DNA from 3 places in the uncultured Citricoccus sp. genome. Region 2 is predicted to be linked to each of the others. Evidence: predicted binding sites of a transcription regulator. Region 2 holds the regulator's gene; each other region holds the start of a gene.

Region 1 (4,826 bases), on a different contig from region 2:
CCGGGACCTCCGGGACCGGTGGGCCGGCCGACGATTCCGCGCTCGAGCCCACGCGCACCCGCTGAATCGGGTTCGGCGGGGCCGGGGCCGCTGGGCCCCGGCCCCGCACCACCGGACCCCCTGAGCCGGGGGCCACTGCGCCGGCACCCCTCACCGGACCCCGCTGAGCCCGTGGCCACTTCGCCGGCGCCGGCGAGCAGCACATCATCTCAGAATGGACATGTCCCCCGTGGATCCACGGGGGACATGTCCATTCCGTCATGGTTTCGGGGCTCTCCGGGCCGACCGCAGGGGGACACACACCCTTAAACACGACGTGGCATCCCCCGCATCTGCGGGGAATGCCACGTCGTCGGTGTCAACGCCCGAGGGCGTCAGCGGCTGCGGTGGACCGAGCCGCCGCCGAGGTCAGGAGATCAGTCCTCGTCCTCGTCCTTCTTGTCCGCCACCAGGGTCTCGGTGGTCAGCACCAGCGCCGCGATGGAGGCGGCGTTGGCCAGGGCGGAGCGGGTGACCTTGACCGGGTCGATCACGCCGGCGGCCAGCAGGTCGCCGTACTCGCCGGTCTTGGCGTTGAAGCCGTGGTTCGGCTCCAGCTCGGCCACCTTGGCGGTGACGACGTAGCCGTCCTCGCCGGCGTTCTGGGCGATCCAGCGCAGCGGCTGCACCAGGGCCTTGCGGACGATGTTCACGCCCGCGGCGGCGTCACCGGACAGGGCGGTGACGGACTCGTCCTGGTCCAGCACGGACAGCGCGTTGATCAGCGCGGTACCGCCGCCGGCCACGATGCCCTCCTCGAGGGCGGCACGGGTGGAGGCCACGGCGTCCTCGATGCGCTGCTTGGCCTCCTTGAGCTCCACCTCGGTGGCGGCGCCGACCTGGATGACGCCCACGCCGCCGGCCAGCTTGGCCAGGCGCTCCTGCAGCTTCTCACGGTCCCAGTCGGAGTCCGTGGCCTCGGCCTCGGCCTTGATCTGGGCCACGCGGGCGTTCACGTCGTCGGCCGAGCCGGCGCCGTCCACGATCGTGGTGTTGTCCTTGGTGACGGTCACGCGGCGGGCGGTGCCGAGCACCTCGAGGCCGACCTGGTCCAGCTTCATGCCGAGGTCCGGGGAGACCACCTGGGCGCCGGTGAGGGTGGCGATGTCCTGCATCATGGCCTTGCGGCGGTCGCCGAAGCCCGGGGCCTTGACGGCCACGACGTTCAGGGTGCCGCGGATCTTGTTGACCACGAGGGTGGACAGGGCCTCGCCCTCGACGTCCTCGGCGATGATGAACAGCGGCTTGGAGGCCTGCAGGACCTTCTCCAGCAGCGGCAGGAACTCCTGCACGGAGGAGATCTTGCCGGAGTTCAGCAGGATGTAGGGGTTCTCCAGGACGGCTTCCTGGCGCTCGGCGTCGGTCACCATGTACGGGGACAGGTAGCCCTTGTCGAACTGCATGCCCTCGGTGACCACCAGTTCGGTGGAGGTCGTGGAGGACTCCTCGATGGTGATGACGCCGTCGGTGCCGACGGTGTCGAACGCGCGGGCCAGCAGCTCGCCGACGGTGTCGTCCTGGGCGGAGATGGCGGCCACGTTGGCGACGTGGTTGCCGGAGACCTCCACGGCGTTCTCGGACAGGCGCTGGTCGATGGCGGCCACGGCCACCTCGATGCCCCGCTTGACCTCGTTCGGGGCGGCACCGGCGGCCACCTGGCGCATGCCCTCGTTGACGAGGGCCTGGGCCAGCACGGTGGCGGTGGTGGTGCCGTCGCCGGCGACGTCCTGGGTCTTGGTGGCCACTTCCTTGGCCAGCTGGGCGCCCATGTTCTCGTACGGGTCGTCCAGCTCGATGTCACGGGCGATGGTCACGCCGTCGTTGGTGATGGTGGGTGCGCCCCAGGCCTTGTCGAGGACGACGTTGCGCCCCTTGGGGCCGAGGGTGACCTTGACCGTGTCGGCCAACTTGTCGATGCCGGCCTGCAGTGCGCGGCGGGCCTCATCGTTGAAGGCAAGCTGCTTCGCCATGAACGAAGCTCCTTTCGGGTGTGGACGGCGGCTCCGGGCCCGGCCGGGCATCCGGTCGCCGCGTCGAGGTGAAGGTGGGGGGCCGGCGTCGCGCCCTCCCGCGGCCCTGGGGCCGGAAGGTCACGACGTCGGCGCTGACGCGATCAGGCCCGGCCGGCTGGAGTGCCTGGCCGGGCCTGGTGCGTCAACCGGACGCGGTGCCGTGCGGGGGCACGGACCGGGTCCGGTGGAAGATCACTTGGTGACGATGGCCAGCACGTCGCGGGCGGACAGCACGAGGTAGTCCTCGCCGCCGACCTTGACCTCGGTGCCGCCGTACTTGGAGAAGAGCACGACGTCGCCCTCGGCGACATCGACCGGGATGCGGTTGCCGTTGTCATCGACACGGCCGGCGCCGACGGCCACGACCTGGCCCTCCTGCGGCTTCTCCTTGGCGGTGTCCGGGATCACCAGGCCGGAAGCGGTGGTCTGCTCGGCTTCCAGCGGACGGACAACAATGCGATCCTCAAGGGGCTTGATGGAGACAGACACGTCTGTACTCTCCTTCTCTGTGGTGGGCCAGACCACGGGGGTCCGACCGGCGTCAGTGGATTCTGCTGTGCGCCGTAGGCTGGCCAACCGTCGTCGCGGGTGCCGGATGGCAGGTCCTTCAGGCTTGGCACCCGGTGCCCCGGAGTGCCAGAAATGACTCTAGGACGAGGCTTAGCACTCGGTCAAGGCGAGTGCCAGTCGTGTCCCCGGGAGCCGCGCGGAGCGCCGGTCCGCGACCCGGCACGCGGCCAGGACTCTGGCCGCACCCGGTCACGGGCTGACACAATGGAGGGGACGCGATCGCCCCGGCCTGCCGGGCCCCGGACGGCCGCGGGTTCCGCCGCTCCGCTGATCACGGGAGGACCATCGTGTCCCTGCACGGCCCGCAGGACGGGCCCCTCGCCACCACCCCCCGATCCGCACGCCCCCGGCCGAGGCCCCGGGCGCTGCGCCGCGCCTCGCTGATGCTCGCCGCCTCGACCGCGGTCCTGGTCCTCGTGACCGCCTGCACCGGCGGGCCCGCCGAGCCGCCCACCTCCGGCTCGCCATCCGGCACGGCTCCCGGTACCACCACGCCCTCCCCCACCGGCTCCGGCGCGGAGACCGTCACCGTGGAGCACGCCCAGGGCACCACCGAGGTCCCGGCCGATCCCGGGAAGGTCTTCGTCTTCGACCTCGGGGTCCTGGATTCCCTGAACGCACTGGGCATCCAGCCCGACGGCGTGCCGGATGCGCCCTACCCCGAGGAGCTGCAGTCCGTGGCGGACGGCGCGGAGGTGCGAGTCGGCTCCCTCACGGAGCCTGACCTGGACGTCATCGCCGAGGAGGAGCCGGACCTGATCATCATCTCCGCGGCGACCGCGGACGCGTACCCCGAACTGTCCGGGATCGCCCCGACCATCGACCTGTCCGTGGACCCCGCGGAACCGATGGAGTCCTTCACCCAGAACGCCACCGCCCTGGGCGAGGTCTTCGGCCGGGAGATGCAGGTGCAGGCCGCGCTCCGCGAGATCGAGACGAAGATCGAGGATGCCCGGGTGACGCTGAAGGACGCCGGGAACACCAACGGCCTGGTGGTGATGACGGGATCCGGCGAGATCACGGCCTTCGGCCCGGAGTCCCGCTTCGGCCTGATCCACGACGTGCTCGGCGTGCCCAGCGCCACCCCGGTGATGGGCGAGGGCCCGGACGGCGCTCCGGCCTCCCCCGAGTTCATCGCCGACGCCGACCCGGACAACCTGTTCGTCATCGACGAGGACGCCGCCCTCGGCCGGCAGGGAGCCACCGCCGAGGACGTGCTGGACGACGACCTGGTCAGCGGCACGAAGGCGGCCCGGAACGGCAAGGTCATCTACCTCGATCCCGCGGACTGGTACCTCGTCGGCTACGGCCTGGACAACCTGCACCGCATGGTCAACGAAGTCGTCAACCACGTGGCCACGGCGTCCCCCACCGGCCTCGGACGGGACGCCTCCGGCACCTGAGCCGGCGTGCCGGTCGCGCCGGACCGTCAGGCCGTCAGGCCGGGGTGACCTCCACGGCGACCCGTTCCTCACCGATCCGCGTCAGCACGAGCGTGGCGTGCCGGCCGGGTGACTTCGAGCCCCGTGACGACGTCGAACCCTTCGCCCCCTTCGAGCCCTTGCCGGACATGAGCTGGCGTCGCAACTCCTCCGGGGTGACGGCCATCCCGCGCTTCTTGATGTCCAGCCGGCCCACCCCGGTCTCCCGCACCCAGCGCCGCAGTCCCTTGACGTTGAAGGGCATCACCGACTCGATCCGGTAGGCCCGCGCGAACGGCGACGCCACCGGCTCGTCGGCCCGGAAGTAGGCGATGTGCTCATCGAGCAGTGCCCCGCCCTTCGACGCGAAGTCACGGTGGATCAGGTCGGCCACCAGCCCGGCCCGGATCACGGCGCCGTCCGGTTCGTAGAGGTATCCGGTCAGGGCCTCCACGCCGCCGACCGGCACCTCGGGAGAGCCGCCGAAACGGGTCCCCGCGGTGAGCTCATGATGGCCGCCCCGGCCTCCCGCCGCCGTCGTGCCCGCCCCGGGACCGGACATGACCAGGGCGCTGCGGCGCACGCCGTCCCGGGCGAGGGCGTTGAACCACAGCACGGCCTCGGTGACGTCCCCGTCCACGGAGACCCACTGCGCCTCGCAGCCGGCGGGCACGGACTCGTGCGGCAGGCCGGGGCCGAGCTTCACGCCGACGGCGGCGCCGCGCGCGGCGAGGGACTCGACGAAGGACAGCGGCGGGGAGAACGCCTCCGGGTCGAACACCCG
Region 2 (4,826 bases):
GACATGTCCTGTGAGGACGGACGGACGGGCCTACTGGATCAGGCGCAGGTTGAACGGGTACCGGTACGGCCGGCCCTTGTTGCAGTGGATGCCCGCGGCCAGGCCGGAGATGGTCATGAACAGCCAGATGAGCATCGCGATGATCCCGAAGACCCCGCCGACCACGGGGATCAGGGCCAGCAGGTTCGCCACGATCGCCAGCACCGTGGGCGGCAGCGTGAAGTTCAGCGCCTCCTTGGCCTCCTGGGCCGTGAAGGGCCCGCGGTGGCGGAAGACGAGGTAGATCACCAGGGAGGGGACGAAGCCCAGGATGCCGCCGAAGTGCGCCAAGGTGGCCCACTGGCGGTCCTGCGCGGGCGTCAGGGGTGCGGCCTTGGCAGGGGAGCCCTGCAGGTGCTGGTCGCGCCGGGGCGCGGCGACCGGACGCTGGCGGTGCGGACCGCTGGGCTGCTGCTGTGACACGTCCTTCTGCCTCTCGGGAGTGGGGGTACTACGCCGGATTCCGTAGGACATCCTACGTGGATATCCGCCGCTGCTAGTCGCCCACGGCGGTGAGGAAGTCGATGACCTCCTCGACGCGGCCCAGCAGGGCGGGCTCGAGGTCGGCGTAGGTGCGCACCCGGGAGAGCAGCCGCTTCCAGCCGAGGCCGACGTCCTCCTTGGTCCGGTGCGGCCAGCCCAGGCCCTTGAGGATCCCGGTCTTCCAGTCCTGGCCCCTGGGCACCACCGGCCAGGCCTCGATGCCCAGCACGGCCGGCTTGATGACCTGCCAGACGTCCACGTAGGGGTGGCCGACGATCAGCACGTTGCCGCGCGCCCCGGGCACCCGCATCGCCTCCGCGGCGATGCGCTCCTCCTTGGACCCGGACACGAGGTGGTCCACGAGGATCCCGAGCCGGCGCTGCGGCCCGGGGGAGAAGTCGGCGATCGCACCGGCGAGGTCATCCACGCCGTGCAGGGGCTCGACGACGATCCCCTCCAGCCGGAGGTCCTCACCCCAGACCTTCTCCACCAGCTCGGCGTCGTGCAGGCCCTCCACCCAGATGCGGGAGGCGCGCGCGGTGCGGGCCCGGGCGTGGCTCACCCGCACGGACCCCGACGCCGTCCTGGCCGGCAGGGCCTTGCCCGTCACCCCGAGCGTGCGGCCCGGAGCGGCAGGCGCGGGGGGCACCACCTGGACCGGGTCGCCGTCCACGAGGAAGCCGAAGCCCAGCGGGAAGGACTTCGTCCGGCCCCTGCGGTCCTCCAGCACCACCAGGTGCACCCCGCCGGACTTCTCCACCCGCAGGACGGCCCCGGTGAATCCCGTGCCGGCGTCCTCCAGGACCGTGCCGCGGTCCGCGGGGACCTCCGGCACGGCGCGGGCCGCCGGCCGGAAGCCGCCGTCCAGGGTGCCGGGTCCCCAGCTGTTCCATTCCATGGGCCCCGACGCTAGCAAGGCGTCCCGGAGAACCCGGGGAACGGCTCGCGCCCGGCGTGAACCGGGTCGTGGGCGGAGCGGGACGGCTCGGACACGACCGGGTGGCGGGAGGCGCCGGGAGCGGACTGGACAGAGGTATTAGACTTGGCACTTGAACTCGACGAGTGCTAAGTGCATGGCCGGGACGACCGGTGCACCACTGACCGACGACGGGAGGGTGAGATGAGCGAGCAGCCGCGCCGCATGCAGGTGCTGCAGGCGATCGTGGAGGACTACGTGGCCTCCCGGGAACCGGTCGGCTCCAAGGCCCTCGTGGACCGCCACCAGCTGGGCGTGTCCTCGGCGACCGTGCGCAATGACATGGCCGCCCTGGAGGACGAGGGGCTGATCGTGGCCCCGCACACCTCGGCCGGGCGCATCCCGACGGACAAGGGCTACCGCGTCTTCGTGGACCAGATCTCCGAGGTCAAGCCGCTCTCGGCCGCGGAGCGCCGGGCTGTGCAGACCCTGCTGGACTCCTCCGATGACCTGCACGAGATGATGTCCCGCACCGTCCGGCTGCTCTCCCAGCTGACCCACCAGGTGGCCGTGCTGCAGTACCCGCACCTGGACTCCTCCACCGTGCGGCACCTGGAGCTGGTCGCCCTGGCCCCCCGCCGCGTCCTGGCGGTGGTGATCCTGTCCTCCGGCCAGGTGGACCAGCGCGCCGTCACCACCGAGCAGGACGTCTCGGAGACCTCCCTGAACGCCCTGAAGCAGCTGTTCCTGCGCCACCTCGACGGCCTGACCCCCGTCCAGGCCGCCGACGGGCTCCGGGCCGCCATGGCGACCGTGCCGGAGCAGGACCGGGAACTGGCGGGCGTCCTGGCCGGCCAGCTGGACCAGTTGCTGGCAGCCCGGCGCGAGGACCGCATCATCATGGCCGGCACGGCCAACCTGGCCCGGTCACCGGGGGACTTCCCGTACTCGATCGGCCCCATCCTGGAGGCCCTCGAGGAGCAGGTCGTGCTGTTGCGCCTGCTGACCGAGATGGAGCAGGATGTGCGGGGCCTGAGCGTGCGCATCGGGTCCGAGAACACCGGTTCGCTGGCCGAGACCTCGGTCATCGCGGCCGGTTACGGACCCGGGGCCGGCGCCAAGCTCGGGGTCGTCGGACCCACCCGCATGGACTACCCCGGCACCATGACCGCGGTCCGCGCCATCGCCCGCTACCTGTCCAGGATCCTGTCCCAGTAGACTGCCGGGCCGCATCAGACCCGAACACGAATCCCGTCCGGAAGGAATACCCCACACCGTGGCAGACCACTACGAGGTCCTCGGCGTCAGCCGTGACGCCTCTGCCGAGGAGATCAAGCGCGCCTACCGCAAGCTGGCCCGCAAGCTCCACCCCGACGTCAACCCCGCCCCGGAGGCCGGAGACCAGTTCAAGGAGGTCACCCGCGCCTACGAGGTGCTCTCGGACGAGGACAAGCGGCGCAACTACGACGCGACCGGCCACGAGAACGGCACCGGCGGCATGGGCGGATTCGGCGGGGGTGACTTCGGCGGCTTCCAGGACATCTTCGAGACGTTCTTCGGGGGCGGTGGCGGCATGGGCGGCGGCGGGCGTGGCCCGGCGAGCCGGTCCCGCCGCGGCCAGGACGCGCTGATCACCGCGCGGATCGACCTGGTGGACGCCGTGTTCGGCGTGGACAAGACCCTCGAGGTGGACACCGCGGTGGTCTGCCCGGAGTGTGACGGCTCCTGCTGCCGGCCCGGCACCCACCCCGAGACCTGTTCCATCTGCCACGGCCAGGGCGCCATCCGCCGCCCCGTCCGTTCCATCCTGGGCACGGTGATGGCCGCCGAGACCTGTTCGGCGTGCCAGGGCTTCGGCACCGTCATCCCGGATCCCTGCCGCGAGTGCAACGGCCAGGGCCGCGTGCGCGACCGCGCGTCCCTGACCATCAAGATCCCCGCCGGCGTCGCCACCGGCACCCGCATCCAGTTGGCCGGACGGGGGGAGGCCGGCCCGGGCGGCGGCCCCAACGGCGACCTCTACGTGGAGATCGACGTCCGGCACCACGACGTGTTCACGCGGGACGGCGACGACCTGCTGGCGACCATGACCGTGCCGATGACGGCCGCCGCCCTGGGCACCGAGCTCACGCTGGACACCTTCGACGGTGAACAGCAGGTGCCGGTCCGGGCGGGCACCCAGTCGGGTGAGGTGCAGGTGCTCAAGGGCCTGGGCGTCGGGCGGCTGCGCGGTTCCGGCCGCGGGGACCTGAAGGTCACCCTGCGCGTGGAGACCCCCACCCGGCTCGACGACGAGCAGCGGCGACTGCTCGCGGAGCTCGCGATGGCCCGCGGTGAGGAGGCCGTGCACGGCAGCACCGAGCACCGCGGGCTGTTCTCCAAGCTGCGGGACAACCTCAAGAACCTGTGAGCGATCGCCCGTGAGCAACCCGCTGTTCTACCTCGACGCCGGTTCGCTGGCCACCACCGCGCCCGGTGACGCCGTCGTGCTCACCGGCGCCGAGGCCCGCCACGCCGCCCAGTCGATGCGGCTGGGCCCGGGGGAGCCGCTCGACGTAGCCGACGGCTCCGGACGCCGGGTCACGGCGACCGTCGTCGCCGCCGCCCCCGACCGGCTGGAGGCGACCGCCCGGTCCGTCACGGACGAACCGGCACCGCTTCCGGAGCTGGTCCTCGTGCAGGCACTGGCCAAGGGCGACCGGGACCTGATGGCCGTCCAGGCCGGAACCGAGCTCGGGCTGGACGCGGTCCATCCCTGGCAGGCCGAGCGCTCCATCGTGCGGTGGACGGGCGGGAAGCCGGGCAAGGGCGCCCGGACCGACAAGACGGCCAAGGCCCTGGCCAAGTGGGAGGCCGCCCTGCTGGCGGCCGCGAAACAGGCCCGGCGCACCCGGGTGCCGGAGGCCCGCGAGATGCTCGACGGCGTCGGGGTCGCGTCAGTCTGCGGCCCCGGGACGCTGGTGCTGGTCCTCCACGAGGAGGCGCAGGCCCCGCTCGGCGAGGCGGTGGCCGAGGCGGCCGCCGTGGACCGGATCGTGATGGTCGTGGGCCCCGAGGGCGGCATCAGCCCGGCCGAGCTCACGGCGCTCACCCAGGCCGGGGCCGTGCCCGTCCTGCTGGGGCGCAACGTGCTGCGGTCCTCCACCGCGGGGCCCGCGGCGACCGCCGTCGTCCAGCAACTGCTGGGACGTTTCGGGTCCCGGTCGTAGACTTCCACCAGAGCCACCCACCACAGCAGGAGCTGAACCCCCCGCCTTGAGCCTCCCCACCGATTCGACCGGAACCGACCGGGACCAGATCACCATCACCTTCGCCTCCGCCGAGGACATGGTCCGGACCCTGGGCACGCAGGACCTGTTGCTGCGCATCCTCGAGGGCATCTACCCCG
Region 3 (4,826 bases), on a different contig from region 2:
CGCCAGTCGACCGGCTCGGCGCCCCACTGCTCCAGCAGCTCGTTCGTGCGGCTGAACGGCCGCGAGCCGAAGAACCCGCGCCGGGCCGAGAGCGGGGACGGGTGGGCAGACTCGATGATCCCCAGGGGCGCGTCCGCGGGCGCGTGGCGCTGCAGCACCGGGGCCATCTTCCGTGCATCGGCACCCCACAGGATGGCCACCAGCGGGGTGCCTCGTCCGGACAGTGCCTCCACGGCGGCCTCGGTCACCCGCTCCCACCCCAGCCCCCGGTGGCTGGCGGGCTGGCCGGCGGCCACGGTCAGGACCCGGTTCAGCAGCAGCACGCCCTGCCCGGTCCAGGCGGTCAGGTCACCGTGGGGGGCCGGGGGGATGCCGAGGTCCTCGGACAGCTCCTGGTAGATGTTCACGAGTGAGCGCGGCAGCGGTGACACGTGCCGGTCCACGGCGAAGCTCATCCCGATCGGGTGCCCCGGCGTGGGATAGGGGTCCTGGCCCAGGATCAGCACCCGGACCTCGTCGAAGGGCTGCCGGAAGGCCCGCAGGATGTTCTCCGGCGCCGGGAGGACCTGCTCCCCGTCGGCCCGCCGGGCCTTGACCTCGCGCCCGACGGCGTCCAGGGCCTCCTGCTGGGGCGCCAGGGCGCGCTCCCATCCGGGATCCAGTGGTTCGAGCAGTCTCATCGGTGCAGACTATCGAATGACACCGCTGTAGTTCGGCGGAGTAGACTGTGGAGTACTCCGTCCAGCGCCGTGGGTGCCCGAACAGATGCGCGGCGGGGGACCACTTCCCGGAAGGACCTTCCCATGACTGCAGCTGACCCCGTCCCCTCGGAGCGCGAGGACGACCCGCGCGCTGACCGGGGGCAGGACGACGGGCAGGAGGGCGCGGGCGGGCAGGAGCCCGGGGCGTCGTCGTCGGCACTGTCCGAGCGGGACCGGGACATCCTGGACTTCGAGGACCAGTGGTGGAAGTACGGCGGGGCGAAGGACCAGGCGATCCGCGACCGGTTCTCCATCTCGGCCACCACGTACTACCAGGTGCTCAACGGCCTGCTCGACCGCCAGGAGGCCCTGGCCCACAAGCCGATGCTGGTCAAGAGATTGCGTAGACTACGGACGACTCGCCACCGGGCCCGCAGCGCCAGGCGGCAGGAGGCCTGAGCGCCACGGTCATGGGGCCGTGGCCACGTCCGCGGCAGCCACCACGGCGCCGCCCGGTGCCGAAGATCTGGTGATGATGGTCCATGACTGAGTACCCGCGCGATCAGTTCGATGACGTGCCCGAATACCGCAACCGCAAGGGCGGCCATCGGGCCGTGGCGGAGCCGTCCGGCGGCACCGGCCCGTCCGGGCTGACCTGGATCTCGCTCGCCGCCGCCCTGGCCCTGGTGATCGGGGCGTTCTCGTACTTCATCCTGCCCACGCTGCGGGTCCAGGAGACCGCCCGGCCCGGTGCTGCGGAGGCGTCGGTGTCCGGGTCGGCGGCACCGGGGCAGGCAACCTCCCCGGGAATGACCCGGCCCGGTTCCGGGGCGGGGACCGCCGACCCGTCGGCCTCCGGCACGGCCAGGGCGGCGTCGTCGTCCGCGCCACCGGCCCGGTCTCCGGAACCCAGTACGACGCCGCGGAAGACCACGACCCCGCAGCCCACGAAGACGCCGGAACCCACGCCGACTCCCACGCAGACCCAGGAGCCTCAGACGGTGGACTACTCCTTCCCGGTGGAGGTCTACAACGCCTCCCGGGTCAACGGGCTGGCCGGCCGGGTCGGCGGCACCCTCTCCGGTTCCGGCTTCACGGTGGCCACCGCCGGGAACTGGTCGGGATACCCGGTGTCCTCCTCCGCGGTCTTCTACTCGTCGAACCCGGTCACCGCCCAGGCGGTCGCGGCCGGGCTCGGGCTGCCGGCGGTCTATGACGGGCGGATCCCCGGCATCGCCGTGGTGGTCACCGCGTCCTACGCCGGCTGACGTCCCGATGCGCACCCCGCGTTCCGGACGCGGATTCCCCTGCCCGCTGAACAACCGTCCGGGGCCCGGCCCGATGTTTGCACTCGGGTGTGCCGAGTGCTAAATATGGACTAGCACTCAGTGGTTCGGACTGCCAAGGCCCGCAGGCATGCGGGTGGTCCGCGCCACGAGTTTGACCTGAACGTGGTGAGGCCCGGCCCAGGGCCGTCCGTCGCGGGCACTGCACAGGTCGGTTGAACACTGCCAAGCAACGCCAAGGTCCAGAAAGGACAGTGCACACATGGCCAAGACCATTGCATTCGACGAAGAGGCGCGCCGCGGCCTGGAGAAGGGCCTGAACACCCTTGCCGACGCCGTCAAGGTGACCCTCGGCCCGCGCGGCCGCAACGTGGTGCTGGAGAAGAAGTGGGGCGCGCCCACCATCACCAACGACGGTGTCTCCATCGCCAAGGAGATCGAGCTCGAGGATCCGTACGAGAAGATCGGCGCCGAGCTCGTCAAGGAGGTCGCCAAGAAGACCGACGACGTCGCCGGCGACGGCACCACCACCGCCACCGTGCTGGCCCAGGCCCTGGTCAAGGAAGGCCTGCGCAACGTGGCCGCCGGCGCCGACCCGCTGTCCCTGAAGCGCGGCATCGAGAAGGCCGTGGAGGCCGTCACCGCCGAGCTCATCGCCTCCGCCAAGGAGATCGAGACCAAGGAGCAGATCGCCGCCACCGCGTCGATCTCCGCCGCCGACCCGCAGATCGGCGCCCTGATCGCCGAGGCCCTGGACAAGGTCGGCAAGGAGGGCGTCGTCACCGTCGAGGAGTCCCAGACCTTCGGCCTGGAGCTCGAGCTCACCGAGGGCATGCGCTTCGACAAGGGCTACATCTCCGGCTACTTCGTCACCGACGCGGAGCGCCAGGAGACCGTGCTGGAGGATCCGTACATCCTCATCGTCAACTCCAAGATCTCCAACGTGAAGGACATGGTGTCCCTGCTGGAGAAGGTCATGCAGTCCGGCAAGCCGCTGCTGATCATCGCCGAGGACGTCGAGGGCGAGGCCCTGGCCACCCTGGTGGTCAACAAGATCCGCGGCACCTTCAAGTCCGTGGCCGTCAAGGCCCCGGGCTTCGGCGACCGCCGCAAGGCCATGCTGGCCGACATCGCCATCCTCACCGGTGGCCAGGTCATCTCCGAGGAGGTCGGCCTCAAGCTGGAGAACGCCACCCTGGACCTGCTGGGCACCGCCCGCAAGGTCGTCGTCACCAAGGACGAGACCACCATCGTCGAGGGTGCCGGTGACGCCGAGGAGATCGCCGGACGGGTCAGCCAGATCCGTGCCGAGATCGAGAACACCGACTCCGACTACGACCGCGAGAAGCTGCAGGAGCGCCTGGCCAAGCTGGCCGGCGGCGTGGCCGTCATCAAGGCCGGTGCCGCCACCGAGGTGGAGCTCAAGGAGCGCAAGCACCGCATCGAGGACGCCGTGCGCAACGCCAAGGCCGCCGTGGAGGAGGGCATCGTCGCCGGCGGTGGCGTCGCCCTGATCCAGGCCGGCACCAAGGCCTTCGACTCGCTGTCCCTCGAGGGTGACGAGGCCACCGGTGCCAACATCGTCAAGGTCGCCATTGAGGCCCCGATGAAGCAGATCGCCTACAACGCCGGCCTGGAGCCGGGCGTGGTGGCAGCCAAGGTCAAGGGCCTGGCCGCCGGCCACGGCCTGAACGCCGCCACCGGTGAGTACGAGGACCTGCTGGCCGCCGGCATCAACGACCCGGTCAAGGTGACCCGCTCTGCCCTGCAGAACGCCGCCTCGATCGCCGGCCTGTTCCTGACCACCGAGGCCGTCGTGGCCGACAAGCCTGAGCCGGCCGCTGCCATGCCGGGTGGCGACGACATGGGCGGCATGGGCGGTATGGGCGGCATGATGTGATGACCTGCTCCTAGCAGGCATCACCGGCCGTCCGGGCGGGACTGATCCCGCCTCGAACGCCAGTGACGGCGAAGGCCCGGTTCCCGGTTTGTCTCCCGGGGGCCGGGCCTTCTCGTGTCCCGGCCCGGTTCCGGACCGTCAGCGGCGGGACCACCACCGGGAGGTCGGGTGCAGCTCCGCGGAGAGGTTGCGGCGGGCCGCCCCGTCCCACATCCGGTGACCCGTCGCGGTCCGGTACAGCGGGTCGGCGTCCAGCAGGGACTGCACGACGGCGGCCCGGCCTGCGGCGAAGGCATCGTCCGGCACGTGCGAGAAGTCCTTCCGGACGGCGGCCAGGTACCGCGCGTAGTCACCGCGACCACGTCCCAGCACCTCCAGGTCCGCGTCACTGAGCACGGCGCCGGAGCGGTCCAGGGGGTCCGGGTCGTGAGTGGTGGTCAGCCGGACCAGCCGGGCCGTCTCCGCGATCTCCGGGTCCGGCAGTCCGAGATCCGACAGGACGGTCTCCGCCAGCACCGCGGAGTCCTCCTCGTCCTGCCCGGGCGGCCGGCCGGGGTCGCCGCGGTAGACGGCGTCATGGAACCAGGCGGCCAGCTTGACGGCCCGGTCCCAGCGACCGCAGTCCTCTCCCTGGCGCAGCAACAGGTCGACGCTCTTCAGCACGGCCAGCAGGTGGGAACGGTCGTGGTAGTGGCGGTGGGGTTCGGACCACCGGGCCAGCAGGTCTGCCACCACGGGTTCGCGCTCGAGGGGGGAGTGACCGGGCAGCAACCGGTTGAACCGCTGGGTGAGGATCTTGTCCAGCTTGCCCGGCCGGTGGCTGGCCGGGATGCGCAACCCGGAGGCGACCAGGCGACGGACGAGCTCGGCGCCGCTGACCTCCTCCGCGCCCAACGCCACCAGGGCCGGGTATCGCTCGACGGGGACGTCATAGTGATC

What was found. The regulator HrcA, encoded in region 2, represses chaperone genes, less so after heat shock. The targets are predictions, from matches to a motif close to TTNGCACTCGNNNNNNNCGAGTGCNAA.
Region 1: the regulator HrcA is predicted to act here: its motif matches at 2,712-2,738, upstream of groES (co-chaperone GroES).
Region 3: the regulator HrcA is predicted to act here: its motif matches at 2,046-2,072, upstream of groL (chaperonin GroEL).

The regions. Positions count from the first base shown of each region.
Region 1 is NZ_CALMQR010000044.1:10,200-15,025, reverse strand. Features, by position in the region: gene Q0283_RS03960 (dicarboxylate/amino acid:cation symporter) at 1-65, shown strand, start outside; gene groL (chaperonin GroEL) at 417-2,009, opposite strand; gene groES (co-chaperone GroES) at 2,244-2,540, opposite strand; gene Q0283_RS03945 (siderophore ABC transporter substrate-binding protein) at 2,909-4,024, shown strand; gene Q0283_RS03940 (THUMP-like domain-containing protein) at 4,059-4,826, opposite strand, start outside.
Region 2 is NZ_CALMQR010000073.1:13,756-18,581, reverse strand. Features, by position in the region: gene Q0283_RS08605 (DUF4870 domain-containing protein) at 31-462, opposite strand; gene Q0283_RS08600 (DUF3097 family protein) at 536-1,420, opposite strand; gene hrcA (heat-inducible transcriptional repressor HrcA) at 1,643-2,656, shown strand; gene dnaJ (molecular chaperone DnaJ) at 2,715-3,848, shown strand; gene Q0283_RS08585 (16S rRNA (uracil(1498)-N(3))-methyltransferase) at 3,859-4,647, shown strand; gene Q0283_RS08580 (PhoH family protein) at 4,766-4,826, shown strand, end outside.
Region 3 is NZ_CALMQR010000067.1:6,978-11,803, reverse strand. Features, by position in the region: gene Q0283_RS07320 (uracil-DNA glycosylase) at 1-680, opposite strand, end outside; gene Q0283_RS07315 (DUF3263 domain-containing protein) at 804-1,160, shown strand; gene Q0283_RS07310 (LytR C-terminal domain-containing protein) at 1,244-1,969, shown strand; gene groL (chaperonin GroEL) at 2,250-3,887, shown strand; gene Q0283_RS07300 (DUF4031 domain-containing protein) at 4,026-4,826, opposite strand, start outside.